Regions from separate parts of the Dehalobacter sp. DCM genome, predicted to be linked through region 1. Evidence: predicted binding sites of a transcription regulator. Region 1 holds the regulator's gene; the other holds the start of a gene.
What was found. Region 1 encodes HrcA, which represses chaperone genes, less so after heat shock. Its sites were predicted from a motif close to TGTTAGCACTCNNNNNNNNNGAGTGCTAACA; they were not measured.

Region 1 (8,997 bases):
CATCTATGGTAATTTGTTATAATTATTTGCTGGTACTCATTATTTGGGGGAGAGAATATCCGATGGCAACAGCTTCATCCAGAATACGCAATTTTTCTATAATCGCGCATATCGACCACGGCAAGTCGACCTTGGCTGATCGTTTAATTGAATATACCGGGACCTTGTCGACCCGGGAGCTGAAAGAACAGGTTCTGGATTCGATGGATCTGGAACGCGAACGCGGAATTACCATCAAACTGCAGGCCGTCCGCTTGCGTTACAAAGCTAAAGATGGTGAGGTCTATGAACTCAATCTGATTGATACTCCCGGGCATGTTGACTTTTCCTATGAGGTATCCCGCAGCTTGGCAGCGTGTGAAGGCGCTCTGCTTGTGGTGGATGCTGCCCAAGGAATCGAAGCACAAACCTTGGCCAATGTGTACCTGGCTTTAGAAAATGACTTGGAAATCATTCCGGTCATCAATAAAATCGATCTGCCCAGTGCTGAGCCCGAGAGAGTGAAGCAGGAAATCGAGGATGTTATTGGGTTAGACGCCAGCGACGCCATTCTGGCATCGGCAAAAAGCGGCATCGGCGTGGAAGAGATCCTGGAGGCAATTGTCAACCGGATCCCACCGCCCCAGGGGGATGACGAGAAGCCCATGAAGGCGCTTATTTTTGATTCGAAATTTGATTCCTATAAAGGGGCTATTCCGTATATCCGTTTGTTTGACGGCATTGTAAGCAAAGGGACTAATATTAAAATGATGTCCACCGGCAAAACGTTTGAGATCACCGAAGTCGGTGTATTTACACCGGGAATGACTATCGTCGATGAACTCCGGGCCGGCCAGGTCGGTTATATTGCCGGCAGCATTAAAAACGTTGGAGATACCCGTGTTGGCGATACCGTCACAGATAATGACCACCCCGCAGCCGAACCGCTTCCGGGGTACCGTAAAGCGGTATCCATGGTATTCTGTGGTCTCTATCCGGTGGAAACCTCGGATTATGACCGGCTTAAAGATGCGTTGGAAAAGCTTCAGCTCAACGACGCGAGCCTGATGTATGAAAATGAAACATCCGCCGCGCTGGGCTTTGGTTTCCGTTGCGGCTTCCTGGGTTTGCTCCATATGGAAATCATCCAGGAGAGGCTGGAAAGGGAATTTGGCTTAAGTATTATTACGACTGCACCCAGTGTTGTCTATAAGGTGAATACAACAGCTCAGGAACAGATCATGATTGACAATCCCGCATTGCTTCCGCCGGAGGGGAAAATTGTATCCATCGAGGAACCGATGGTCAAGGCGACGATTATGGTCCCTTCGGAATATGTTGGTACGATCATGGAGCTTAATCAGGAAAAAAGGGGTACATTCCTCAATATGGACTATATCACGGCTTCCAGAGTCAGCCTTTATTATGAACTGCCCTTGAGCGAGATTGTTTACGACTATTTTGATCAGCTTAAATCCCGGACGAAAGGGTATGCTTCGTTAGACTACGAACTGATTGACTATAAGGAAGCAAACCTTGTTAAGCTGGATATTATGTTGAACGGAGAAATCGTCGATGCTCTCTCCTTCATCGTGCATCGGGATAAAGCCTACACCCGCGGCCGCAAACTGGTGGAAAAACTGCGGGGACTAATCCCGAGGCAAATGTTTGAAATTCCTGTCCAGGCTGTGATTGGCGCTAAAGTCATTGCCAGAGAAAACATTCGTGCTATGCGCAAAGATGTTCTGGCAAAATGCTATGGCGGAGATATTTCCCGTAAACGAAAACTTCTGGAAAAGCAAAAAGAAGGCAAAAAACGGATGAAACAGGTTGGCAATGTGGAGATTCCTCAGGATGCGTTTATGGCCGTTCTTAAGATGGATGATTAAGGTTTTTTGATTAATTATATCGGGTGACGATAAATGAGAACTTCTCTATATGTTCATGTCCCATTCTGTATAAATAAATGTGATTACTGCGCTTTTTTTTCGGTGCCTCTTAATAAAATGGAATTGCAAGGAGCAAACAGCGGATCGGGAATCATCTCTTCCTACCTGGATGGACTGGAACGGGAAATTGCTTTATGCGAAAATGAAGCCCCTGCGCAAGGGGTTTCTTCTCTTTTTATCGGGGGAGGAACACCAACTGCGCTGGCTATACACGATCTGGAACGCCTCCTTAACCTTCTGCACACGGGTTATCGTTTTTCGAGTTCGTGCTCGCAAGAAAATGGCTATGCCCCAGACAAAGACACTGAAAAGACCATAGAGAGTAATCCCGGTACCATTGATCCGGAGAAGCTCTCTGTATTGCGCGGTTATGACATCAACCGCATTTCTGTCGGGGTGCAAAGTTTTGATGATCACATCCTTAAAACCATTGGTAGGATACACTCTGTTAAGGATATATATAACAGTGTTGAACTGATCCGAAAAGCGGGATTTGATAATTTGAACATGGATCTGATGTTTGGCCTTCCCGGCCAGCGGATGCGTAACTGGCAGGATAGCCTAAAGCAGGCTGTCGCCCTTAATCCAGAGCATCTTTCGCTCTACGCGCTCACCGTCGAGGAAGGGACCCCTTTGGATCATGATTATACATCCGGCAAAATTACCATTCCGGACGACGATAGTGACGCTGATATGTATCAATGGGCGGTCGGCTATCTTCAGAGCAACGGGTATATCCATTATGAAGTCTCAAATTTTGCAAAGCCGGGTTTTGAGTGTCGCCACAATTTGACGTATTGGCGAAGCGAGGATTATACTGGACTCGGCCCCGGGGCTGTATCGTGTGTCAATGATGTCCGCAGTAAGAATATGGAGGACATTACTGACTATAGAAAACATCTCTCTGCTGGAAATCGTCCGTGGGATGATTCAGCGACGGAAATTCTGACCAAAGATCAGCGTATTTCAGAATATATGATGCTGGGCCTGCGAACAACAGCGGGCATTGATCTCCGCGGATTTGCTGATAAGTTTGGGGCGGAAGTTAACGACGTATATGGTCAAAAACTTCAAGACTATCTGAATAAGAAAATTCTATTAATAAACGACGGCAGATTAATGATCGACCCGGCTTATTTCTTTGTGCTGAATGGCATTCTGGTAGATTTTATTCGCTAATCAGCCCGAATTGAATGAGAGCATTTTGGATGGGACATCTTATTATTGATGTATTCTAAACGACTTTTAATATTATTCATTCATATAAAGCATGGATTCCTCTTGACAATATTTTACCGTCATGCTAAATTATGTTCAGATGATTAGCACTCACCTCGATAGAGTGCTAACAAACAAGACGGGGGTGGCACACCAATGGAAATGGATGAACGCAAACACAAAATATTAAAAGCGATCGTGCAAGACTATATTGCCACCGCGGAACCGGTTGGTTCCAGAACCATTTCCAAAAAGTTTGAATTAGGGGTTTCCCCGGCAACAATTCGCAATGAAATGGCCGATCTGGAAGAGATGGGGCTAATCGAGCAGCCACACACCTCTGCGGGAAGGGTGCCATCCGACTCCGGGTATCGCTATTACGTCGATTACCTAATGGATCCGCTCATCCTCAATAAGGAAGAGCAAAAATCGATTAATCAGGAAATGACAAGCCGTCTGAGTGAAGTTCAGGAAGTGATCACCTATACAGGGAAACTGATTTCTCAGATTACCAATTTAACCAGCATCGTGCTTGGCCCGAAAAGCAGGAGCAGTGTTCTGAAGAACATGTATTTTCTACCTTACGAGCAGGGCAAGGCCATTATGGTTACCGTCAAAGAAAATGGAACAGTGGAAAACAATATTGTGGATATCGGGACGGATACTACGCCCGAGGAACTACAACTTTTGGCCAACATCTTTAACCAGAAGATGAGCGGGACGCGTGTTCAGGACATGAAAAAGGGCCTTATCGAAGAAATTTACGGTGAATTGTCACGTAAACGCCGAATCATCGATGGTATGATGGGAATTCTGGAAAGGATGTTTGACGATAATGAGGGTGCGGGTGAAGAACGCATTTATCTCGGTGGAACTTTGAATATGCTTGATCAGCCCGAATTCAGGGATATCGATAAAGTAAGAAACCTATTTGCCGTATTTAATGAGAATAATAAATTGAAGGAACTGATTAAGCCGGATCATCAAGGTGTTAATGTGATGATTGGAGCTGAAAACGCTGATCAGGTTTTCAAAAATTGCAGCGTCATTTCCGCAACGTACCAGATTAATGGGAAACAGATTGGTTCCGTCGGGGTTCTTGGGCCAACGCGTATGGATTACGGCAAAGCGATTACTATCGTCGATTATATGACGAAAAGTTTGACGGAGCTTCTGACTGAAAGACACCGAAAGCCCCGGAGATAACAATGAAGGGAGGCGACAGCGTGGGTAAAGAAAAAAAAGAGGCTGTTAGCACACAAAAAGAGAATAACGTCAACGAAATGGATCAACCATGTACCGAATGCCCGGCGGAGGATCCGGCGGATCATCTGCAGCATCTGCGGGAAGAAATAGAGGAGCAGAAGGCCAAAGCGGAGGATTATTATTCCCAGCTGCAGAGACTGATGGCGGAATTTGACAATTTCCGCAAACGGACGCAGAAGGAAAAGGAAGAAACAGCCAAGTATGCGTCGGAACGCTTGATTTTAGCGTTACTTCCGGTACTGGATAATTTTGAGCGAGCGATTGTCTCGAGCAGAAAAAACAGTGATTTTGAAGCCCTGTCCCAGGGTGTGGAAATGATTGAAAGGATGTTCCTGAAAGTTCTGGAGGATGAAGGACTGAAAGCCATCCCGTCCGTAGGCAAGGAATTTGATCCTTACCTTCATGAAGCACTGCTTCGGGAAGATTCGGACCAGCCTGAAAACATGATTCTCGAAGAGCTCCAAAGGGGATATTACCTCAAGGAGAAGGTCATCCGGCCCAGCAGAGTGAAGGTATCCGGTTAAAGGATACAATAACTTCTGAACAAGAGTTTTACACAAACCAGGAAATAAAACGAATGTTAACGTGTTAAGGAGGAAATATATCATGGGAAAAGTAATCGGTATCGACTTAGGAACCACTAATTCATGCGTAGCTGTTCTCGAGGGCGGCGAACCAGTAGTTATTCCAAATCCTGAAGGCGCGCGCATTACACCGTCCGTCGTCGGATTTTCAAAAACCGGAGAAAAATTAGTCGGTCAAGTAGCGAAACGCCAGGCTGTCTCCAATCCCGACAATACCGTCAGTTCAATTAAGAGACATATGGGGTCGGACTATAAAGTGACTCTTTTGGATAAAGCGTATACACCACAGGAAGTCTCGGCGATGATCCTGCAAAAATTAAAATCAGATGCTGAAGCCTATTTAGGTTCTTCCGTTACGCAGGCGGTTATCACCGTCCCGGCTTATTTTACGGATGCCCAGCGGCAGGCTACAAAAGATGCGGGTACCATTGCCGGTCTCGAAGTTCTTCGAATCATCAACGAACCGACTGCGGCCGCGCTGGCCTATGGATTGGATAAAGAGCATGATCAGACAGTCCTGGTCTATGACCTGGGCGGCGGAACATTTGACGTTTCGATCCTGGAACTGAGCCAGGGGATGGTCGAAGTGAAAGCGACTAACGGAAATAACCTCCTGGGCGGCGATGACTTTGACCAACGGTTAATGGACCATATCGTCTCGGAATTTAAAAAGAGCCAGGGAGTCGATCTGGCTAAAGACCGCATGGCCTTGCAGCGTTTGAAAGAAGCGGCTGAAAAAGCAAAAATTGAGTTATCCGGCGTCACCCAGACCAACATCAACCTACCGTTTATCACCATGTCTGCGGAAGGACCGCTCCATCTCGATATGAACGTCACCCGCGCCAAATTCGAGGAACTGGTTTCCGATCTGGTTGAGAAGACCATGGGACCCACCCGCCAGGCGATGGAGGATGCAAAGCTGACCTTTAACGACATCGATCAGGTAATCCTGGTCGGCGGTTCGACCCGTATCCCGGCGGTACAGGAAGCAATCCGTCGTATCAGCGGCAAAGAACCTCACAAAGGGGTAAACCCCGACGAAGTCGTAGCCATGGGCGCCGCGATCCAGGGCGGTGTTCTGGCCGGCGAAATGAAAGATATCGTTCTCGTTGACGTTGCTCCGCTTTCCTTGGGCATTGAAACCCTGGGCGGCGTATTCACTCGGATCATTGACCGCAATACCACGATTCCGACCACCAAATCTCAGATCTTCTCGACAGCAGCAGATAGTCAAACATCGGTAGACATCCATGTCCTTCAGGGTGAACGCGAAATGGCTGCCTATAATAAGACCTTGGGCCGCTTCCAGCTCTCCGGAATTCCGCCTGCTCCGAGAGGTATCCCTCAGATCGAAGTGAAATTTGATATCGACGTCAATGGTATTGTTCACGTATCGGCGAAAGATATGGCCACCGGCAATGAACAGAAAGTGACCATTACAGCCTCAACCGGTTTAAGCAAAGATGAAATTGAAAAGATGCGTCAAGATGCTGAAGCCAATGCCGAAAAAGACAAACAGGCTAAAGACCTGGTCGATGCCAGAAATGAAGCCGATTCACTTGCTTACCAGGCAGAAAAGACCCTGAAAGATTTTGAAGGCAAAGGCGACCCCTCGGAAAGAGAACAGATTCAGAAAGCGGCGCAGGAACTTAAAGATATGGCGGCCAGTGAAAATGTTCAGGACATCAAAGCGAAATCCGAAGCGTTGACGAAGATTCTCTATCCGTATGTTGAAAAAATGTATCAGCAGCAGGGTGCACCGGGTGCCGGACAGCCCGGACCGAATCCGGGACAACAGGGATCTGAATCCGGTCCTGCGGATGACAATGTTGTGGATGCGGAATTCACTGAAGTGGATAAGGATAAATAAAGGATAAATTAATCGTAACTGAATATACTTTTACCATACGTGTATCCAACCGGTATTTGGCCTTCACCGCTGACAGGTCAAATACCGGTACATAACGTTTTTCAAAGTCATAAGCGATTATACTTAACAATTGCCATGGGAATAGAGTATAATGAAACATTGGAGAGAGGTCTGAGGGTGCAGGGGTATCTTTGGACCTGCTTCGGTATATGGATAATACCCGGATTGCATTTAGGGAGGAGTTTCAGCTTAAATTATGAAACGCGATTATTATGAAGTTCTTGGGGTAAGCAAGTCCGCCAGCGCGGATGATATCAAGAAAGCTTACCGAAAGATTGCGAAAGAAAACCATCCGGATGTCAAACCCGGTGATAAGCAAGCAGAAGAACGCTTTAAAGAAGCAACGGAAGCCTATGCGGTCTTAAGTGACCCGGATAAAAAGGCAAAATATGACCAATATGGCCATGCCGGCGTTGACTTCAACGGCCAGGGCGGCTTTGGCGGCGGATTCGGTGATTTCTCAGATTTTGCCGACTTTGGTCTTGGCGATATATTTGAAATGTTTTTTGGTGGGGGGGGCATGGGCGGCAGCTCCCGACGACAAGGACCTGTTAAGGGTGCAGACCTGCGTTATGATCTCAGCCTGACCTTGCACGAGGCTGCGTTTGGCATTCAAAAGGAGATCGAAATCCCTGTTTCCGTCATTTGTAAGGAATGCGGCGGCGGCGGTGCAGCACCCGGAACCAAACCGACGACATGTTCGGAGTGCGGTGGCACTGGGCAAGTACGGGCCACCCAACGAACACCGTTTGGACAAATTGCTACGACGCGGACATGTTCGGTCTGCGGTGGACAGGGGACGATTATCAGTTCTCCGTGCAGCAAATGCAGCGGCCGAGGAAAAGTCAAAGAGATCAAGCATGTACAGGTTAATGTCCCGGCCGGTACCGAAGATGGCTTAAGTCTGCGTTACGGCGGTTATGGTGAAGCAGGGGAGCGGGGCGGTCCTTCCGGAGACCTGTATGTGGTACTCAATGTCGAAAAAGATGATTTCTTTAAAAGACAGGGGAATGATATCTACTGTGAAATACCCATTACCTTTGTGCAGGCTGCGCTCGGTGACGAGATCGACGTCCCGACACTTCATGGTGATATAAAAATGAAGATCCCCGAAGGGACCCAAACATCCAAAGTAATTCGTTTAAAGGGTATGGGTGTGCCTTATCGTAGAGGCGGCGGCAACGGTGACCAGCATGTGAGGGTGATCGTGACCACCCCGACGAAACTTACGGAGCGTCAGAAAGAACTCTTAAGAGAATTCGGGACCATTACGAGCGAAAACCAGCAGATGGGAAAGAAATCCCTTTGGGATAAAGTCAAAGACAATGTTCGGGATGCTATTGGCTAAGAGGTTAATAAAAATGCTTTTAAGGAGCCCGTTATGAATTGGATGGAAATCGCGGTAACTGTTTCATCGGAAGGAGAGGAAGCTGTTACCGATCTTTTTTATCGAATCGGCAGCAAAGGCGTCGTTGTCGAAGCACCGGCGCTGATACAGGAATATGTAGAGTCCGGCATTTGGGACTACCATGTCTTCGACAGTTTAGAACTGACCGGAAAATGTATCATTAAAGGATATTTCCACGAGGATGAATATTTAAGTCCCAAACTCGTTTCATTACGAGAAGAACTGATGATTTTAAAAGATCTTTTTCCGGAATGGACCGTTGCAGCGGATTCTGTCATGGTCAAGGAAGAAGACTGGGCTAACGAGTGGAAACGCTATTTTAAACCGGTGCGGATCGGTCAGCATATTTTAATTAAGCCGACATGGGAGGAAGCAGATCCCCTTGACGACGATGTTATCATCGAAATCGATCCGGGAATGGCGTTTGGTACCGGCACCCATCCAACGACGGTATTATGTCTGGAAGCACTGGAGGATCTTATCCAGGAAGGGACAGACGTATTTGACATCGGCACCGGTTCCGGTATTCTGGCTGTAGCGGCCGCGAAACTGGGCGGCAACGTACAAGCCGGTGATATCGATCCCTTAGCGGTTCGTATTGCCCGTCAAAATGCTGCTCTCAACAAAATTGAAGACAAAATCAAAGTGGATGCCGGGAATCTC
Region 2 (8,997 bases), 1.7 Mb from region 1:
AATAAAAAGCGTGTACTCAAAATCGGTCCATAGACTTTCCATCAATTGATTCTGAACACTCGGTTTTAGGGTACACACCCAGCATTTCTTACTGTTGACTACCTCTTCGCCTTTAAGCACCACCTCCCCGCATTCCTTTAACTGCAAGGTAGCCATTGGGTCAAGCTCCACCAGGAAAACTTTCTGAACAATCGTCACATCACTAAATTTCAACCATTTGCCGCTAAAGGGATCTTTGTTGTAAAGTACATTATTGACTTGGATCATTTCGACGTTACTTCCTGCCAACTGACCCTGGATCTGGATATTATCGCCGCTTTTGTAACCGGTGATCTGGGTCAGCAGGCGTTCTTTGCCATTGACGATTTGCTGCTGAGTCAAATGATAAGAAAACGAATTGGCTTTATTCAAATTCTCCAGCGCTTGACTCACTAACTGATCCGGGTCAGGCTGACGCAAAACGCCAATCAATACGCCAACGATCAGTATAATACAGACAACAATGGCCCCGATAATTATTTTTTTTCTCATACCCTTGCCTCCCGGCGGAGTTCTTAATTATTACTATGCCCGTCTCTGAAAAGGTATTACTGGAAAATTAATATAACTAAAACGACCCGTAGTTGCCCCGGGCCGGTATAGATAGAATATAAACGATATCAATATGGTGATGATCCATCGTCATGGTGATGATCCATCGTCTTTAAGATACTGCAGGATCATTCTTTTCTGTTGCTTGATGACGTTGTAAATAGAGTTCATCGAGGTACTTGGAGAATAAATCCCCCAGAATGGAACTTTCCAGCGCAAATTCCACTGTGGCCTTAAGGTAACCCAGTTTGTCACCCGCATCATAGCGCTTCCCTTCAAATAAGCAGGCGTAGATAGCTTCATCTCTGCTCTGAGCTTTTAAGGCATCCGTCAGCTGGATCTCTCCGCCAGCCTCGGCTGAAATCCCTTCCAGATAACCAAAAATAGAAGGATTTATGATATATCGGCCCATAATTGCCAAGCGTGATGGTGCCCTATCCGTCGCCGGCTTTTCCACTAGGTTTCTGACTTTTACAACATTCCCATGATGCTCAAGCGGATCAATAATGCCGTATTTGCTCACTTCGCTCTCAGCTACCTGCTGAACACCGATCACCGTCGCCTTTGTCTTAGATGCTAAATCAATCAGCTGCTTCGTGGCAGGAATCTGAGATTTGATTATATCATCACCAAGAAGTACTGCGAAAGGTTCTTTACCAATAAATGATTTGCCGCAGTGAATGGCATGCCCCAGACCCAGGGGTTCATTCTGTCGTATATAATGAATATTCGCCATATAAGATAAATTTTTGATCTTCTCCAGGATATCCAGCTTTCCTGTTTTCTCCAAATGAGCTTCAAGTTCCGGCGAACGATCATAATAATCAACGATAGGCCATTTGCCTCTGCCGGTAATGATCAGAATATCTTCAATACCGGATTCAATCGCTTCTTCAACAATGTATTGGATCGTGGGTTTATCAACGATTGGCAGCATCTCCTTGGGCAGGGCTTTGGTCGCAGGCAAAAACCGTGTCCCAAGCCCTGCCGCAGGAATGATCGCTTTAGTGATTTTCATGTTTTCTCCTCCTGGAAATATGGACTGTAACGCTAATCCTATATATATCATTCAGATATAAGAAAGTAAACATTTTTCTTTATTAATGAAGAGAATGCTGCCAGTCAGCGAATATATTGGCTCACCGGCAGCATCTCTGATAGTCAACACCTACGGCTTCCAGCAGTTCAGCATACTCGCCGCCGATTCCCTTAATTCTGGCCAGGTCCGCATGATTTGCCCATTTTAGAATCAGTTTTTCCGAAATTCCGGTTTTTTCCACCAATGCTGTTCTCCCCTTCTTAAGCGCACACGTTTCCAAAAAAACTTCCAACGTACTTATCCCTGCCGCTCTTAGCTTCATCTCATACGCTTCTCCTATCCCCTCAATCATATTTACCTTTGCCATAACAGATTGCCCTCCTCTTCCTTTATTGTGATTAATAGGTTAATATCCCATGACATCTTCTAATCAGGACATAAAACGATAACAAAAAAACTAAAACCGACTGTTGGCGGTCGGTTACGCTAATTGCTCTTAACAGGAAAAAGCGTTTAATACCCCCTTGTATTTATCGCTTAATCTGGAAAAATGTTCTATTATTCTCATTATAATATATAATTCAGACAGCATCAATGAATATTTTGATTATTCAATATTTACAGTGAATTCCTAATAATTTCATATTTATCGGTATTTTAAGAATGTGAAGAATTTTATTTCGCGTTAGCGACGGTTGTTTTCTAATCAGAGTAATTACGAAAAAGAAGCTCCTCAAAAGTTCCGGTGAACTAGTGAGAAGCTTCTCCTGAGGATTTATATCATTCCCCAATAAGGGGATTATTTTTTGCGCTGATCCTACTCCAATTCGCCCTAAGACTGCCTCAGGCCATTTTCAAGGGCATGGAAGCGCAGTTGTTCCTTGTGATCAAGGCCGCAGCGTTCTTACATCATGCCGCCCATGCCGCCCATGCCACCCATGCCGCCCATAGCAGCAGCAGGATTTTCTTTCTCTGGCAGATCGCAAACCAAGCATTCCGTGGTTAAGAGCATTGCGGAAATGGAAGCTGCATGCTGCAGCGCGGAACGGGTTACTTTTGCCGGATCAACAATACCGGCCGAAATCATATCTTCATAAACTTCGGTCATGGCGTTAAAGCCGATACCTCTGCCGCTGTTACGGACTTTTTCCACGACAACGGAGCCTTCAAGTCCGGCATTGTTGGCAATCTGTCTGACAGGCTCTTCCAATGCTTTGCGAATTATAGCCACACCGGTTTTTTGGTCACCGGAGACATCCAATCCTTCAAGGGCACTAAGTGCATCAAGATACGTGGTACCGCCGCCGGCAACGATGCCTTCTTCAACTGCAGCACGGGTAGCTGCCAGTGCATCTTCGATGCGCAGTTTCTTTTCTTTCATTTCAGTCTCGGTAGCTGCGCCGACTTGTATCACTGCTACACCGCCGGACAGTTTAGCCAGACGCTCCTGAAGTTTTTCTTTATCATAATCTGAGGTAGTTTCTTCGATTTGTTTCTTAATGGTTTCAACCCGGGCTTTAATTACCTGCAGGTCGCCGGTTCCGTCAACAATGGTTGTTTCTTCCTTCGTGACTTTAACCTGACGGCAGCGTCCGAGCATATCCAGCGTGGTATTTTCCAGCTTTAAGCCGAGATCTTCGGTAATAACCTGTCCGCCGGTAAGTACAGCGATATCTTCGAGCATCGCTTTACGGCGATCACCAAAGCCTGGCGCTTTGACACCAACAGCGGTAAAGGTACCGCGGAGTTTATTGACGATAAGAGTAGCCATTGCCTCGCCTTCCAAATCTTCAGCGATGATCAGAAGCGGTTTTCCGGATTGAACCACTTTTTCCAATACAGGCAGGATATCAGCAATCGCGCTGATCTTCTTGTCTGTGATCAAAATGAACGGATCATTCAAAACGGCTTCCATTTTCTCTGTGTCGGTAATCATATAGGCAGAAACGTAACCGCGATCAAACTGCATCCCTTCGACGACATCCAGTTCGGTAGTCATACCTTTAGCTTCTTCTACTGTGATGACCCCGTCTCTACCGACTTTTTCCATCGCTTCAGCAATGAGTGAACCAATGTTAGGGTCAGAAGCGGAAATGGAAGCAACCTGTGCAATCGCTTCTTTACTGTCAATGGTCTTGGCGTTGGCTTTAACATCGGCAACAATCGCTTCAACCGCTTTTTCAATACCGCGTTTAATTTCCATCGGATTAGCGCCTGCAGCAACATTCTTCAGGCCTTCACGAATAATAGCCTGAGCCAAAACAGTTGCTGTGGTTGTGCCGTCTCCTGCAACATCATTGGTTTTGGTTGCAACTTCTTTAACCAGCTGAGCGCCCATATTTTCAAACGGATCTTCAAGATCGATATCTTTGGCAATGGTCACACCATCATTGGTGATGAGCGGAGATCCAAACTTTTTATCCAGAACAACATTGCGTCCTTTAGGTCCTAATGTAACGCGGACAGCTTCCGCCAGCTTATTGACGCCACGCTCCATTGCATGGCGGGCATCTTCATTAAAAACAATCTGTTTAGCCACCTTTGTGTTCCTCCTTATATTTACACAATAAAAGTTTAACTAGTCAATGATGGCCTGGATATCCGATTCTCTCAGGATCAGATATTCTTCACCATCTGCCTTTATTTCTGTACCGGCATATTTAGAATAAATTACGCGATCGCCGACTTTAACTTCCATCGGAATTCTTTCGCCCTTTTCAACTTTGCCGGGTCCCACGGCAATGATTTCACCTTCCTGAGGTTTTTCCTTTGCAGTGTCGGGCATGATGATCCCGCTTTTTGTTTTTTCTTCAGCTTGGATAGCCTTAATGATTACTCTGTCGGCTAATGGTTTTAGGTTCATAAATGATTTCCCTCCTTGAAATCTATTAATAAGCTTTATATTGTTAGCACTCATTTAAGATGAGTGCTAATACCTAGGTATAATAATATGCAAGGATAGAAAGTAATGCAACTCTATCCAAGCATGATTACAACGGATTATGATTGGTTTACTTTATTTTTCTTAATTTCTCGCTCAAATACTATATAGTTAACATTATGTATTTTCTGGAAGAAAATCATTGTCTCTCCATGAAAACCAACTATAGAATAACCGATTTTTTCCTTATTTATGCATCAGTTATCACCGCATAAGGCATTTTAATCCAGAAATATCTCCCCTGTGCGGATCCGCATGAAATCTTCCACCGGCGTGACCCAAAGTACGCCATCCCCATGAGCGCCGGTATGGGCGTTTTGGCGAATAGCTTCTTGAACTTTTTCACTGTCTTCATCGTCGACGATGACTTCGAGCTTGACTTTAGGCAGCAGTCGCACCGAAATCTCCGTTCCACGATATACCTCGGTAATATTGCCTTTCTGCCGCCCCCATCCAAGCACCTGCGATACGGTGATCCCACTGATCCCGATATTACCGAGAGCTTTTTCAACCTGATCGAGCTTATTACCGCGGATCACTGCTTCAATTTTTTTCATTTCGGGATACCTCTCTCATTAATTTTTCATTGATGCGATCCCATTCCAGAGGCGTATTAACATTAAGAAAACTTTGTTCAATTAATTCTCTAGTAGGATTTCCCGCTAATAGTTCAGAGACTCGGGGCGTTTTTGTTCGGCATCCCTTGGGAAGGTCCAACAAACTAAGCTGATCCTCCTGCAGATGTTTTTCTGCCACAGGCAGGATACTTTGATGATAAAAGGCATGCAAGGGATGCAATCGGTCCCAAACATAGGGATAGATCAACTGATAGTCTTCAATCTGACTGTAAATATAGGCGATGGCTTGTCTATTGAGCAAAGGCATATCACAGGCTGCCATAAAAATATACTCGTATTTGGCCAGTGGCAAGATGGAACACAAGCCTGCCAGGGGGCCTTTATTTTTAATTCTGTCCGCAATGACTTGGTACTGTTTTGTATACCCTTCGTATTGATCGGTCTCTCTGCAACTGATGATAACTTCGTTGCAGATACTTCCCATAACTTCAAGATTTCTTTCCAATAACGGCTTTCCCGCTATTTCCAAAAACGCTTTGTTCCGACCCATACGCCTACTCTCCCCGCCAACAAGGAGCACCCCGGTAATATCCAGCTTCTTATGTTCCACGTGCATCTTCCTTCAATAAAATCCATGTCAATATATTATTCTCGTAACCATTAATAATTTAACATATCTGGAAAATATGTAAAGGGAAAACTGTGAATAAAAAAAACAGGAGATGCAGTGAAATAATGACTGCATCCCTATAAGGATAACGATGCTATCTATCATATAGCTGAAAACTACGACTCATCCGATCTAACTAACTATTGCCATCCCGTGCTGTTAAAGTTAATCTCGTTCGATAAGCAGCGAAATACCAACTATGTCCATAGTCTTCATACCTATATCCTGTAATAATATACGCCTATCCTGCAATAATATACGCCCTTTAATAACGGTTCATTATTCTGTTCTTCTTTATACGCTTCTTTGGGGATCGTCTCTTATGGTCATTATGGGACTTTATAAGCAACATCATCCAATTCTATCTTTTGTTCGATGACGACGACTTTGCTTTCATATTTCTGGGTCACTGCAATGAAAACAGCAGCAAGAACTGCAAAGACGAGAAAAATCATACCTACTGCCGAGAAAAGCTGGCGCGTCGTTCCGCCGACCATATTGGCCATCCATACTGCAAAATATCCGGATAGCCATTGACCGAGATAGATTGACATACTCAGCCAGGTTACTGCCATTGTTTTGACTGCTTTCGGCGCGACCTGTGCCACCCGGGTCATCAAATAAGGGAAAATACAGCCCATGGATGCCCCAAGGCAAATCGTACCGGCATAGACCAAGGACATCGTATGTGCCGAACTTAAAATAAAGTAGGAGCACGCCATGAAAAAGAGGCCCAACACTGAGATATACCGTTTCAGAAAGCGGAAAATGTAACCGAAGCCCAAGCTGATAAAGAAAGAAGCTACGGTATTAATCGAAGATGCCATCCCGGCGTCGGCGGAAGTTCCAATCCCTTCACTCATGATGAAGATGGCCAGATTATAAATAATAACCATGGCTACCGACATAAAAATAAGCATTGCCCCGATGGTGAGATAAACAGCATAACCCAGCTTGGGTTTTTCACCGGATGTAGCAGCCTGAATAATCGTCTCATCTTTCTTTTCCGGCGGAAATGCCGGAAGCAGGATTCCCTGCATGACGACAACGATGATAAATATCAGATAGTAATAAAAGGCATGCCGCCAATCCGTGAGCGCCGCATAACCGGCTCCTATCCCTAGCACGAATGAAAATATACCGCCGCAGGCATTGGTCCAGCCAATCAATTTTGCTCTTTCTTCTCCATAGAATAAATGCGCGATAATGGCCGGTGCCAAGGGGTATACGATCCCCATCCCGATTCCTTCACAGGCCCGGAAAGCCACAAGCGCTTCAAGACTTGGTGAGTACATGCTGCCGAAGCCGGACACAACAAAGATAATGCTGCCCAGCATCAAAAGATACTTCTTGCTGATATATTTTGACAAATAACCTGTTATTATAATTGCAGGGATCATGAGCAACGAAGGTAATGAAAGCGTTTGATTTAGCAGACCCGGAGCAGCATCTGGATACTCAGCTGCAATACTTCCCAATAACGGAACCATTAACGCACTGGCTACCATGCCGTCGACGCTGCTGAACAATAGCGCTGCTTTCAACAAAGCACCTTTTGCACCTTTATGAACAGCTTCACTCATTTAGTACGCCCCCAACTCTTATTAGCATTAAAGCATTGACATTTTTTTACTTTCTGGCGTGTTTCGCATTTAATAAAAAAGAAAAACGTTCTCCTTTCAAAAAAATATGCTTCGCTACGTCTGGATTTGGATACAAGATACACCACATTTACATTTCAGCGTGCTTCTTCGAAGCCAGCTTATTATTTGACACATCACCAATAATTGCAATATTTGTGCCAGCCAAAGCAATTATCACTTAATATCACCAAAGCGCAGGAAACGCTGAATTCGACCATTATAATGAATGCATTTTTCATTCTCATAGCCGAGTGCGCATTCTCTCCGAACGTCCATTTCTGTTATCGATTCAAAAGTGATCGTTCAATTTCGTATTTACTCAATCCTATACCAAGGATCCTATGGGATGGGTCTAGACAACGAGAAGGAAGCATTAAAAGGACACGTCAATCGACTTGCCCTTATTAATTGACAATTTGAGTTATCACTGTTTCTCTAAATCTTTTTCATCCGACGATACAGTGTGGTTTTACTAATGCCAAGCATGGCTGCGGCCCGAGTCACATTGTTGTTTGCCGCTTGCAATGCTTTCTCAACATAAAGTGATTCCAGTTCGTCCAATGAGGGGACCGAGTCATTTTCCTTTTCCTTCGCCATCGCTGTTCGTCGAGTGATGACCGCTCCTTTAAAACCGTTAGTTCCCTTATGGATATCTTCAAAAACATGCTTTGTGGTGATCGTTTTGCCTCGTGACATGCTGATACAGTATACGACAGCATTTTCCAGCTCCCGAACATTGCCCGGCCATTGGTTCTCTCTGAACATCCTTTTTACTTCAAGCGTCATTTCCGGGACCGGGAGATTATTTTTGAGACAGTACTTTTCCAAAAAGTAACTGCTTAACAGCTCGATATCGCCTTCCCGTTCCCGCAAAGGCGGAATTGTTAAGGGCAGGACAGCAAGACGGAAATACAAATCCTGACGAAAGCGTTTTTCATCGATTAAGTGTTTTAAGTTTTGATTGGTGGCAGCGATAATGCGAAAATCTACGGGCTTATATTTTACACTCCCGATACGGACCACTTGTTTATCCTGAAGCACACGGAGAAGGATAGCCTGAACGTCTATGGGCATATCGCCGATTTCATCCAAAAACAACGTACCACCGTTGGCCAATTCGATCTTCCCCGGACGTCCGTGTTTTTCCGCTCCGGTAAAAGTCCCCTGTTCATAACCAAACAATTCACTTTCGATCAAGCTGCGCGGAAAAGCTGCACAGTTCAAGGCGATAAACGGGCCGTCCGGCTTGTATGCGCTGTGAATCGCTTGCGCAAAGAGTTCTTTGCCCGTCCCGCTCTCGCCAGTCAACAGAATGTTTTCGTTGGACATGGCCAGGTCTTTAGCTATCGCTATCGTTTCTTTAATGACAGCACTTTCGCCAATAATGTTATTAAAACAGAACTTGGTCTTCATTCCAATCGTTTTTTCGTTTCGTGGAATTTCTTTTTCTCTGGCTACAATACGGATAGCTGCATAAGCGCGATCATCGGGATCCGTCTTATTGAGCGGGGTATAAATAAATGTATAATTTTTTT

Region 2: a site for HrcA is predicted at 4,535-4,565, ahead of groES (co-chaperone GroES). Genes of this name have one in related genera too.

The regions. Positions count from the first base shown of each region.
Region 1 covers NZ_CP092282.1:3,995,349-4,004,345, reverse strand. The annotation lists gene lepA (translation elongation factor 4) at 63-1,868, shown strand; gene hemW (radical SAM family heme chaperone HemW) at 1,902-3,107, shown strand; gene hrcA (heat-inducible transcriptional repressor HrcA) at 3,303-4,352, shown strand; gene grpE (nucleotide exchange factor GrpE) at 4,373-4,936, shown strand; gene dnaK (molecular chaperone DnaK) at 5,019-6,866, shown strand; gene dnaJ (molecular chaperone DnaJ) at 7,123-8,274, shown strand; gene prmA (50S ribosomal protein L11 methyltransferase) at 8,308-8,997, shown strand, end outside.
Region 2 covers NZ_CP092282.1:1,164,723-1,173,719, reverse strand. The annotation lists gene LPY66_RS05615 (hypothetical protein) at 1-531, opposite strand, end outside; gene galU (UTP--glucose-1-phosphate uridylyltransferase GalU) at 704-1,609, opposite strand; gene LPY66_RS05605 (DUF4332 domain-containing protein) at 1,731-1,997, opposite strand; gene groL (chaperonin GroEL) at 2,535-4,169, opposite strand; gene groES (co-chaperone GroES) at 4,209-4,493, opposite strand; gene LPY66_RS05590 (P-II family nitrogen regulator) at 4,793-5,128, opposite strand; gene mobA (molybdenum cofactor guanylyltransferase) at 5,115-5,765, opposite strand; gene LPY66_RS05580 (MFS transporter) at 6,149-7,402, opposite strand; gene LPY66_RS05575 (sigma-54 interaction domain-containing protein) at 7,898-8,997, opposite strand, start outside.